Regions from separate parts of the Streptomyces sp. BBFR102 genome, predicted to be linked through region 2. Evidence: riboswitches for the same ligand, from Rfam matches in the RefSeq annotation. Region 2 holds a riboswitch; each other region holds the start of a gene.
What was found. A riboswitch is a leader RNA that binds a small molecule or an ion and turns the genes downstream of it on or off. The one in region 2 is predicted to bind cyclic di-AMP.

Region 1 (3,265 bases), 1.7 Mb from region 2:
CCGGCGGTGCAGCACCGACTCGTCGATCACCGCGCTCAGCTCCAACGGCCGGTCGGCCCGCAGCACCTCCTGGCGCGCCAGCCGCACCTCCACCAACTCGTCCACCTGCGCCTGAGGCACCCCTGCCAGGGAGGCCCTGGTCACCGCCCGCGCGTACTGCGGGGTCTGGAGCAGCCCCGGTACCACCGAGGTCTCCAGTGTCCGCATCCGCGTCGCCTGCGACTCCAGGCTGATGAAGTCCCGGTACTCCGGGGGCAGCACGCCCCGGTAGCGGTGCCACCAGCGCCGGTGCTCCCCGTCCCGCTCGGTGCCGGTCAGCGCCACCAGCAGTTCGCGCAGCCTCGGCTCGCGGACGTCGTAGGCGTCGAGCAGGCGGCGCACGTCCTCGGGCTTCACCCCGCTGCGGGCGGTCTCGATCCGGCTCACCTTCGACTGGTGCCAGCCCAGCAGCCCGGCCGCCTGGTCGCTGGTGAGGCCGGCGCGGCCGCGCAGGGCCTTCAGCTCGGCTCCGAGTTTGCGCCGGCGCACGGCGGGTCCGTTCCGCATGCGGGTCTCCTTCCGGTGGCCGTTTCGGTGCGGGCGACGCCGCCCATGGCACACCCGTGGGAGGGGCCGGATGCGGTCGCCCGTCGCAGAGTTCACCGCATCGAGCGACAGATATATGCACATCTTGAGGGATCGGCTCACGTGACGGACGACACAGTGGCAGTCTGACGTGGAGGCAACCGGTCCCGCCACACCCCGAGTTCATCCGTCCACGGGGCCGCGACCGGCTCCGAGGAAAGGGCGACGCAGCCATGGCAGACCACCACGAAGCAACCGTCACTCTGCCGAGCGATCCGGCCTCGGTCTCCGCCGCCCGCACCCACGTCCTGACCGTTCTCTCCGAGTGGGGCCTTCCGGCGGACTCCGAGGCGGCGGACACCGTCCGCCTGATCATCTCGGAGCTGGTCACCAACGCCGTCCAGCACACCCAGGGCCACTCGCCGACCTTCACCGTCTCCATGGCGCTCCACCAGGACGAGCGGCTGCGACTCGGCGTCACCGACAGCCATCCGCGCTGGCCCAGAAGGCTTCAGGCGGCGGTCCAGGAGGACAGCGGCCGGGGCATGGCCATCGTCCGCTGGCTCACCGCCGAGCAGGGCGGCCGGCTCACCGTCGTGCCGACCGCGGAGGGCGGCAAGACCGTCCGCGTCGACCTGCCCTGGCCCGGCACCGTCGGCGGCTGACCCGTACGCGTACGTCCGGGGCGTACGGGCCGGCCGCCGGCGGCGCCGCTCAGTTCACGCGCCCGTACCGCACGCTGCCGGTCCAGATCTTCTCCAGCCGCACCACCGCGCCGCTCTTGGGGGAGTGCCAGATCTTGCCGCCCCCGGCGTAGAGGCCCACGTGGTAGACGTGGCCGCCGGAGTGGAAGAAGACCAGGTCGCCCTTGCGCCGACTGGCGGCGGAGATCCGTTTGGTCCGGTTGTGCTGCTGCGCGGCCGTCCGTGGCAGCTTCTTGCCGGCCTTCTTGTACGAGTAGAGCGTCAGCCCCGAGCAGTCGAAGCTGCGGGGGCCTGTCGCGCCGTACCGGTAGGGCGAGCCCTTCATCGAGGAGGCGATCTGCAGCGCCTTGGCGGCGTGGGTGGCCGCCGCCGCCTCGGGCGCGGCGCCCGGGGCGACCAGGGTGGTGCTCATCGCGGCGAGGGAGAGGGCCGATACGGCGCCGGCCCGGGAGAGCAGGGACGGGACTCGATTGCGCTCAGTCATGCGTAACCCTTCGTCAGCCGCCTGTGAAGGATGACCTGTCGGGTTCGGACCTGCGAAGTCGCCCGGCCGCCGCGGCGGCTTCACCCCAAGGGCCGTGGGAGTCCGTCGCCGGTCTCCTGGGCCCGTCGTGCCTGGGTCCTCCACTCCTGCCGATCCACTCGGTGTCGACCTGTCGTCCGGACGGCGGCAGGACTCGGCGTCCGCCCGGACCGCCCCGCCGCTGCGGCGGGGGCTTGTCGTCCTGACGGATCTTCACGTACGAGGGCGGCGTTTTCGGGGAGGAGGGGGCGGTTTGTGAGTTCGGCCTCCCCTGCCCTGTTCGAGTGGGCACGGTGCGGGGCCCGGGCGTGTCCACGTCGGGACGCAGGGCCGGACCAGCGGCGGAGCGGCCGACGCGTAGACGGGGGCGGACCGCGTGCGCAACCCGGAGGGGCCGGGAAGAGGGGCCCGGAATACACCGTCCGGGGGTAGCCCGTACGGGCCGTTCCGGGCGTGGCGCGCCGGGCGTGTGGCGGGTTGTGCGCTCCGCCGCGCGGTGAACGGCGCTCGGCGGGGGCGGGGGAGCGCGACGGGCCCCTCCGCTGACGCCCCACCGGTCCGGAGGGCGTGCCCGGCGCACGGCGACGGCGGCCCCCGCTGTCCGGCTCCGGTCCTGATGAGACCCAGTCCCGCCGTCTCCCGGAGTGGGACGCGTGCCTCCGGTGTCGCCGCCCCCGCACCCGTCGGGCAGGGCTGTGCGGAGCCTCGGCGCCCCGGTTCACGGCGCGGCTGCGGCAGCGGCCCGATCGGCCCGTGGCACACACGGATGTCGCGGACACCGCACAGGATCCGCCGGATCCTCTAGCCCTTGCGGCTGCCGATCAGCTCATCGGCGAGGCCGTACGCCACCGCCTGCCGGGCGTCGAGGTGCAGGTCCCGTTCGATGTCCTCGGAGATCCGTGCCCGGTCGCGGCCGGTGTGGCGGGCGAGCAGTTCCTCCAACAGGGCGCGCATGCGCAGCAGTTCCTCCGCCTCGATGGCCAGGTCGCTGACCTGCCCCTCCACCGGGTCGGTCAGTGCGGGCTGGCGGATGACGGCCCGGGAGCCCGGCAGCATCAGCCGCTTGCCCGGAGCGCCGGCGGCGAGCAGGACGGCCGCCGCCGAGTTGGCCTGTCCGAGGCAGGTGGTCGCCACGTCGCAGCGGACGTACTGGAGGGTGTCGTAGAGCGCCGTCATCGCGCTGAAGGAGCCGCCGGGGGAGTTGATGTACAGCTGGATGTCCCGGTCGGGGTCGGCGTGTTCGAGGTAGAGGAACTGGGCCATGACGTCGGTGACGCAGGCGTCGTCGACCGGGGTGCCGAGGAAGACGATCCGCTCCGAGAAGAGCTTGCTGTACGGGTCCTGCGTCCTGGTTCCCTGTGAGGTGCGCTCGGTGAACTCGGGGAGGTGGTGGCGGGCGGTGGCGCGCTGCATGGAGGACCCCAGATCTCACGGACGGCGGTGCGGCGCTCGTTCGCCGCATCATCTGTAAAAA
Region 2 (3,265 bases):
AGGGAGTACTGGGCGTGGTTGGTGTCCTGGTACTCGTCGACCAGGACGTGCCGGAAGCGGCGCCGGTAGTGGTCGGCGACCTCCGGGAACGCCTGGAGCAGGTGGACCGTCGTCATGATGATGTCGTCGAAGTCCAGCGCGTTGGCCTCGCGCAGCCGCGACTGGTACATCGTGTACGCCTGCGCCAGCGTCTTCTCGAACCCGTCGGCCGCCCGGGCCGCGAAGTCCTCCGGGTCGACCAGCTCGTTCTTCAGGTTCGAGACCTTGGCCGTGAACGCCTTCGGCGGGAAGCGCTTCGGGTCGAGGTCGAGGTCGCGGCAGACCAGGGCCATCAGCCGCTTGGAGTCGGCCGCGTCGTAGATCGAGAACGACGAGGTGAAGCCGAGGTGCTTCGACTCGCGGCGCAGGATGCGCACGCAGGCGCTGTGGAAGGTGGAGACCCACATGGCGCCCGCGCGCGGGCCGACCAGTTCCTCGACGCGCTCCTTCATCTCGCCCGCGGCCTTGTTGGTGAAGGTGATCGCGAGGATCTGGCCGGGGTGCACGCCGCGCTCGCCGAGCAGGTGGGCGATGCGGTGGGTGAGGACCCGGGTCTTGCCGGAACCGGCTCCGGCCACGATGAGCAGCGGCGACCCGCTGTGGACGACGGCGGCACGCTGCTCGTCGTTGAGTCCGTCGAGCAGGGCGGCCGGGTCGACTGCGGGACGGGGGGCGCCGTCCCGGTAGTAGGCGTCCCGGTCCGCGGGCGCGTCGAACTTCCCGCCGAACAGGTCGGCGGGGATCTCCTCCGGCGCCTCCTCCTCGGGCGGGGGCGGCGGCTCGTCCCCGAGCCGGGCGGAGGGCGCCGAGGACTGGAGGTCGGCCAGGAAGCTGTCGTCAAAGAGGCTGCTCATCGCCTACCGAGTCTAGGCCGCCCCGCCGACAACCGGGCCGGCCTTCCTGGGACCGGAGCCCTGGCCGCGGAGAACGTGACGTACCGGACACGGGTGCGGCTCCAGACGATGTGCGCCAGGTCACCGCGGTGACCGTCCGAGCCCGCCTTTCGACCGTTCACCGACAAGATAACGAAAACGTATCGGGCATATCGCACATCAACCTTCACAGGCACCACACGAGTTGGCTAGCGTGCTGGCCGGGTCGGTTCGTCCCCCACCGGCGACTCGCGCCGGAGCGCACCGCCCCCTGCCGAATCCGGTACGCCCCCCCCACGGGCCCCGGAGCCGGGGACCCACCGCGCACCACCGGGGTGAATCGGTACCCGCCACGGACCAGGCCCGTATTCGGGGCCCGCCCGTCCGGAACCGTAGGGCAGCCTTCCGTCCGCCCGAACCCGACAGCTGACCCGGCAGGCGGTCCACGGAAGGAGTCGCACGTCTTGGCGTCGCATCGCAAGCCTCGTGCCCCGCGCAACCGCACCGCCGGTGCCCTCGGCCTCACCACCGCCGCCCTCACCTCGGTGGCCCTGCTGTCGCAGACCGCGCAGGCGGCCCCGCAACGGCCGGCGGCCAAGCCCTCCCTGGAGGAGGTGCAGAACAAGGTGGACCGGCTCTACCGCGAGGCCGGCACGGCGACCCAGAAGTACAACGCGGCCCAGGAGCGGACCCGGACCCAGCGCGCCGAGGTCGACAAGCTGCTGGACGGCGTCGCCGAGCGGGCCGACAAGCTGAACGCTGCCCGTGGCGAGCTGGGTGCCTTCGCCGCCGCCCAGTACCGCAGCGGCGGCCTCTCCGAGACCGCCACCCTGCTGCTCGCCGACGACCCGCAGAGCTGGTTCGACCAGAGCCAGCTGATGAACCGCCTCACCCAGCGCCAGAAGGTGGTCATCGACGACTACCAGGCCCAGCAGGCCGAGGCGGGCCGCGAACGCGCCAAGGCCGCACGCCAGCTGGAGAGCCTCACCGAGTCGCAGCGCGCCCTCAAGGACAGCAAGCGCGAGGTGCAGGGCAAGCTCACCGAGGCCCGCACCCTGCTCTCCGAGCTGACCGCCGAGGAGAAGGCCCGGCTCGCCGAGATCGAGCGGAGGAAGCAGGCCGCGGCGGAGCGCAAGGCGAAGGAGCGCGCCGCGGAGGAGGCGGCCGAGCGCGAGGCCCGGGAGGCGGCCGAGGAGAAGGAGCGCGAGGAGTCCGGCTCGGGCTCCGGGTCGGGTTCCGGCACGGGCACCGGCTCCGGCGGCGGCTCCACGGCACCCGACTCCTCGTACGCGGCCAAGGCCGGGAAGGTCATCGCCTTCGCCCGCGCCCAGATGGGCAAGCCGTACGTGTGGGGCGCGGCCGGCCCCGACTCCTTCGACTGCTCCGGCCTCACCCAGGCCGCCTGGAAGACCGCCGGCATCTCGCTGCCGCGCACCACCTGGGACCAGGTCGGCGTCGGCCAGAAGGTCTCCGTGGACGCCGCCCAACCCGGTGACCTGGTCTTCTTCTACGACGACATCAGCCACGTCGGCATCTACATCGGCGGCGGCGAGATGATCCACGCCCCGAAGCCCGGCGCCGATGTCCGGGTCGAGTCGATCTACTACATGCCGATCCACAGCGTGGTGCGGCCGGCCTGACCGGCCCGCGCGACGGCGAAGGCCGGGCTCCTCCCCGTCGCTCGACGGTGGGGGAACCCGGCCTTCGCCGTGTGTGCAGCGGCCCGCGCGGTGCCCGGTGGGCGGCGGGGTCAGGTCCAGACGGTGGCGATGAAGATGTTGAGGACGGTCAGGCCGCCGACGGCGGCGAAGACGCCCTTGCCGACCTTCTCGTCGTCGCGTTTCACGTAGACCAGGGCGAGGATCACGATGAGGACCAGCAGCTTGATGCCGATCTTCATGTGGTTGAGGGTGCCGCCGTCCATCTCGCGCAGACCGACCAGGATGATGCCGGTCACGAGCATGGTGAGGGCGCCGTGGAGCATGGCGGGGATGAAGCGGGCCGTACCCGCACCGATCGCCTTCATCTGGGTGAGGAAGCCACCCAGGAGTGCGGCGATGCCGATGATGTGCAGGCCGACGAACACATTGATGAGAACGTCCATGGCTCGCACCCTAACGAGGCCCCCGGCACCCCCGGCGCACCAGGGTCCTACCCGCCGAGACGGCGGTGGTCCACGGGCAGGGGCCCACGGCTGAGCACCGTGCGGACGTCGCGGACGGGACCGATGGCGAGGATCTCGTCGAGCAGCACCTGCTCGTAGGGCGGGAGCGGGAGGCGGGCCATTCGGTCACGGGCTCCCGGCAGATGGCGCAGAGGTGGCGGGGAAGTGGTCGCAAGCGGTCGGGGAGCGG
Region 3 (3,265 bases), 1.7 Mb from region 2:
GCTCCCGCCTTCGTCGTCGCGGCCGGGGTGACCGGTTCGGCCATCGCCATCCCCCTGCTCGGCGCCGGTTCGGCCAGCGCGGCCGACACCGCCACGTGGGACCGGCTCGCCGAATGCGAGAGCGGTGGCGCCTGGAGCGCCAACGCCGGCAACGGCTACTACGGCGGCCTCCAGGTCACCCAGGAACTCTGGGAGCGCCACGGCGGCCTCAGCTACGCGCCCTCCGCCGACCTCGCCAGCCGCTCCCAGCAGATCGTGGTGGCCGAGCGCGTCCTCGACGCCGAGGGCACCGCCGCCTGGGCCACCTGCGCCCCCGCGATCGGGCTCCAGCAGGGCGGCGGCACCGCCGAGGTGAACCCGGGCGTCCCCGGCGACAGCGGCACCCCCTCCGCCTCCCCGACCTCGCCCGCCGAGCAGGAGGACGGCAAGGGCGGCGAGGGGTCCGACGCAGACAACGAGGACAAGGCCGACAAGGAGGAGAAGGGGGAGAAGGGTGACGGGAAGTCGTCCACCCCCTCCGCCGAGCCGACCTCCATCCCTGAGGGTTCGCCGACCCCGATCCCCGGAGAGGGGGCCGCGGAGGGACGTGGCGACCGCGCCGGGACCCCCTCGGACACCCCCTCCGCGACCCCCGGCGAGGGGGAGGACTCCGGCGGCGGACGCCACCGGGGCGGCGCCGAGGCCGAGCCGGGCTCCGGTGAGGGGCGCGAGGGCTCCGGGCGGCACGCCTCGCGGGGGGAGCGCGGCGACGCGCCCGACGCTTCCGGCTCGTACACCGTGAAGGAGGGCGACAGCCTCTCCGTCATCGCCTGGCTCCACGAGGTGGACGGCGGATGGCCCGCGCTGTACGAGGCGAACAAGGAGGTCGTCGGCGACGACGCGGACCGCATCCTGCCCGGTCAGGCCCTTGATCTCGGATCGGACCCGAAGGCCGAAAAGGACTGAATCGGGCGCCAGTTCGGGCGGGAATGTCCGAATCGGGGGAAGTGAGACATGGATCTCAGACCCCCTGATCGTCTTTGGAATCTGCCGTCGGCCGTGCTTACGGTCGTGCCGCTCGCCACTGGCGGGCTCCAGCGGTCGTTACGCCGAATCCTGTCGACGGCCGCCTGGGACAGTCGTCGCGCAAGCGCCGTAGACAGGAGCGGGGGACCCAAGGTTTGCCGCCGCACCGGCCGTTCGCTCCCCAGCGGGGCGGGTGGCCGGGGCGGCTCGGGGTGAAGCCGCGCGTTCCGGACAGGGACGCGCGGCCGGGCACTCATCCGGCCCGAACCCGACAGCTCACCTCGTAGGCGTCGGTGAGGAGATTCCCTTCATGCTGACCAACAAGGCCAAGCACCGCCGTCCCTCCAAGGTCACCCGCATCCTGTCGCTCGCCGGTGTCGCCGGCCTCGCCGTCGCCGCGCCGCTCGTCGCGACCGGCTCGGCCTCCGCCGCCACGGCCTCCGAGTGGGACGCCGTCGCCCAGTGCGAGTCCGGCGGCAACTGGTCCATCAACACCGGCAACGGCTTCTACGGCGGGCTCCAGTTCACGCCCTCCACCTGGGCCGCCTTCGGTGGCACCGCCTACGCCTCCAGCGCCCACCAGGCCACCAAGGAGCAGCAGATAGCCGTGGCCGAGAAGGTCCTGGCCGGCCAGGGCAAGGGCGCCTGGCCCAACTGCGGCACCGGCCTGAGCAACGCCGCGTACAACGGCGGCGGCGCCGAGGCCGAGAAGCCCGCCGAGGAGCCGGCCGAGCAGGCCGCCCCCGAGCGCCCCGAGCCGCGCGCCGACCGCAGCGAGCAGCGGACCGCCCCGGCCGAGGAGACCGTCGAGACCCCCACCGGCGAGACTGTCGCCAAGGGTGACGGCGAGTACGAGGTCGTCAAGGGCGACACCCTCAGCCAGATCGCGAAGGACGAGAACGTCGACGGCGGCTGGAAGAAGCTCTTCGAGCTGAACAAGGACATCGTCGAGGACGCCGACCTGATCTTCCCGGGCCAGCAGCTCCACCTCTCCTGATCGCGCGCTTCGCTCGCCCCCGGGGTGCTGGGTGTCGTCGCCGAGCCGCCCGACGTGCTCAACCGCCTCGCGGCCCGCGCGCGACGGGCGTCTGGGCGACGACGCGCCCCTTCGGCTCCCGAAGCCGCTCCCGGGAGGCGGGGTGAGAAGGCTCCCCACGGGCCTCCCCGCCCCCGGCGCTCCCCCCCCCACGGGTCTGCGGGGTGAGGGACTGACCCCGCCCCCCACCGACAGCCCCGTCCCGATGCGTGACTCCCCCCTCAGCGCGTCGGGACGGGGCTTCCCCGTTTCCCTCCCCGTCGCCCGGCCGCGGTCGTTACCGGTAAGTAGGAATGGGCGGTCGCGTACGGTTTCGCCCCGTACGGGGCTCTTTTCGTCCCGGCGTCCGGGCGCGACGCCGGAATGGGGCCGGCCGCCGGATAGGCTCTGGAGCGAACGGCCGACCGAAGGCCGACCCGCGTCACATCCCAGAAGGAGATGCTCGTGCCGTCCATCGACGTCGTCGTAGCCCGGGAAATCCTGGACTCCCGAGGCAACCCCACCGTCGAGGTCGAGGTCGGCCTCGACGACGGCAGCACCGGCCGCGCGGCCGTGCCGTCCGGCGCCTCCACCGGAGCCTTCGAGGCCATCGAACTGCGTGACGGTGACCCCAACCGCTACCAGGGCAAGGGTGTCGAGAAGGCCGTCCTCGCCGTCATCGAGCAGATCGGCCCGGAGCTCGTCGGCTACGACGCCACCGAGCAGCGCCTCATCGACCAGGCCATGTTCGACCTGGACGCCACCGACAACAAGGGCTCGCTCGGCGCCAACGCCATCCTCGGCGTCTCCCTCGCCGTCGCCCACGCCGCCTCCGAGGCCAGCGACCTGCCGCTCTTCCGCTACCTCGGCGGCCCCAACGCGCACCTGCTCCCGGTGCCGATGATGAACATCCTGAACGGCGGCTCGCACGCCGACTCCAACGTGGACATCCAGGAGTTCATGATCGCCCCGATCGGCGCGGAGTCCTTCTCCGAGGCCCTGCGCTGGGGCACCGAGGTCTACCACACGCTGAAGAAGGTCCTGAAGAGCAAGGGCCTGGCCACCGGCCTCGGCGACGAGGGCGGCTTCGCCCCGAACCTCGACTCCAACCGCGCCGCCCTCGACCTCATCCTGGAGGCCGTCAAGGAGGCCGGCTACGTCCCCGGCAAGGACATCGCGCTCGCCCTGGACGTCGCCGCCTCCGAGTTCTACAAGGACGGCGGCTACGAGTTCGAGGGCAAGACC

Region 1: linked by a shared signal. The riboswitch ahead of ACSLIC_RS01540 (C40 family peptidase) and the one ahead of ACSLIC_RS09065 (NlpC/P60 family protein) in region 2 are both predicted to bind cyclic di-AMP.
Region 3: linked by a shared signal. The riboswitch ahead of ACSLIC_RS16745 (transglycosylase family protein) and the one ahead of ACSLIC_RS09065 (NlpC/P60 family protein) in region 2 are both predicted to bind cyclic di-AMP.

What each region holds. Positions count from the first base shown of each region.
Region 1 covers NZ_CP195757.1:334,984-338,248, reverse strand. Annotated here, with positions in the region: gene ACSLIC_RS01550 (helix-turn-helix domain-containing protein) at 1-546, opposite strand, end outside; gene ACSLIC_RS01545 (ATP-binding protein) at 798-1,229, shown strand; gene ACSLIC_RS01540 (C40 family peptidase) at 1,279-1,752, opposite strand; cyclic di-AMP (ydaO/yuaA leader) riboswitch at 1,756-1,926, opposite strand; gene ACSLIC_RS01535 (ATP-dependent Clp protease proteolytic subunit) at 2,593-3,204, opposite strand.
Region 2 covers NZ_CP195757.1:2,033,536-2,036,800, forward strand. Annotated here, with positions in the region: gene pcrA (DNA helicase PcrA) at 1-893, opposite strand, end outside; cyclic di-AMP (ydaO/yuaA leader) riboswitch at 1,188-1,367, shown strand; gene ACSLIC_RS09065 (NlpC/P60 family protein) at 1,376-2,551, shown strand; gene ACSLIC_RS09070 (hypothetical protein) at 2,662-3,015, opposite strand; gene ACSLIC_RS09075 (hypothetical protein) at 3,063-3,197, opposite strand.
Region 3 covers NZ_CP195757.1:3,723,156-3,726,420, forward strand. Annotated here, with positions in the region: gene ACSLIC_RS16740 (transglycosylase family protein) at 1-945, shown strand, start outside; cyclic di-AMP (ydaO/yuaA leader) riboswitch at 1,121-1,310, shown strand; gene ACSLIC_RS16745 (transglycosylase family protein) at 1,316-2,002, shown strand; gene eno (phosphopyruvate hydratase) at 2,480-3,265, shown strand, end outside.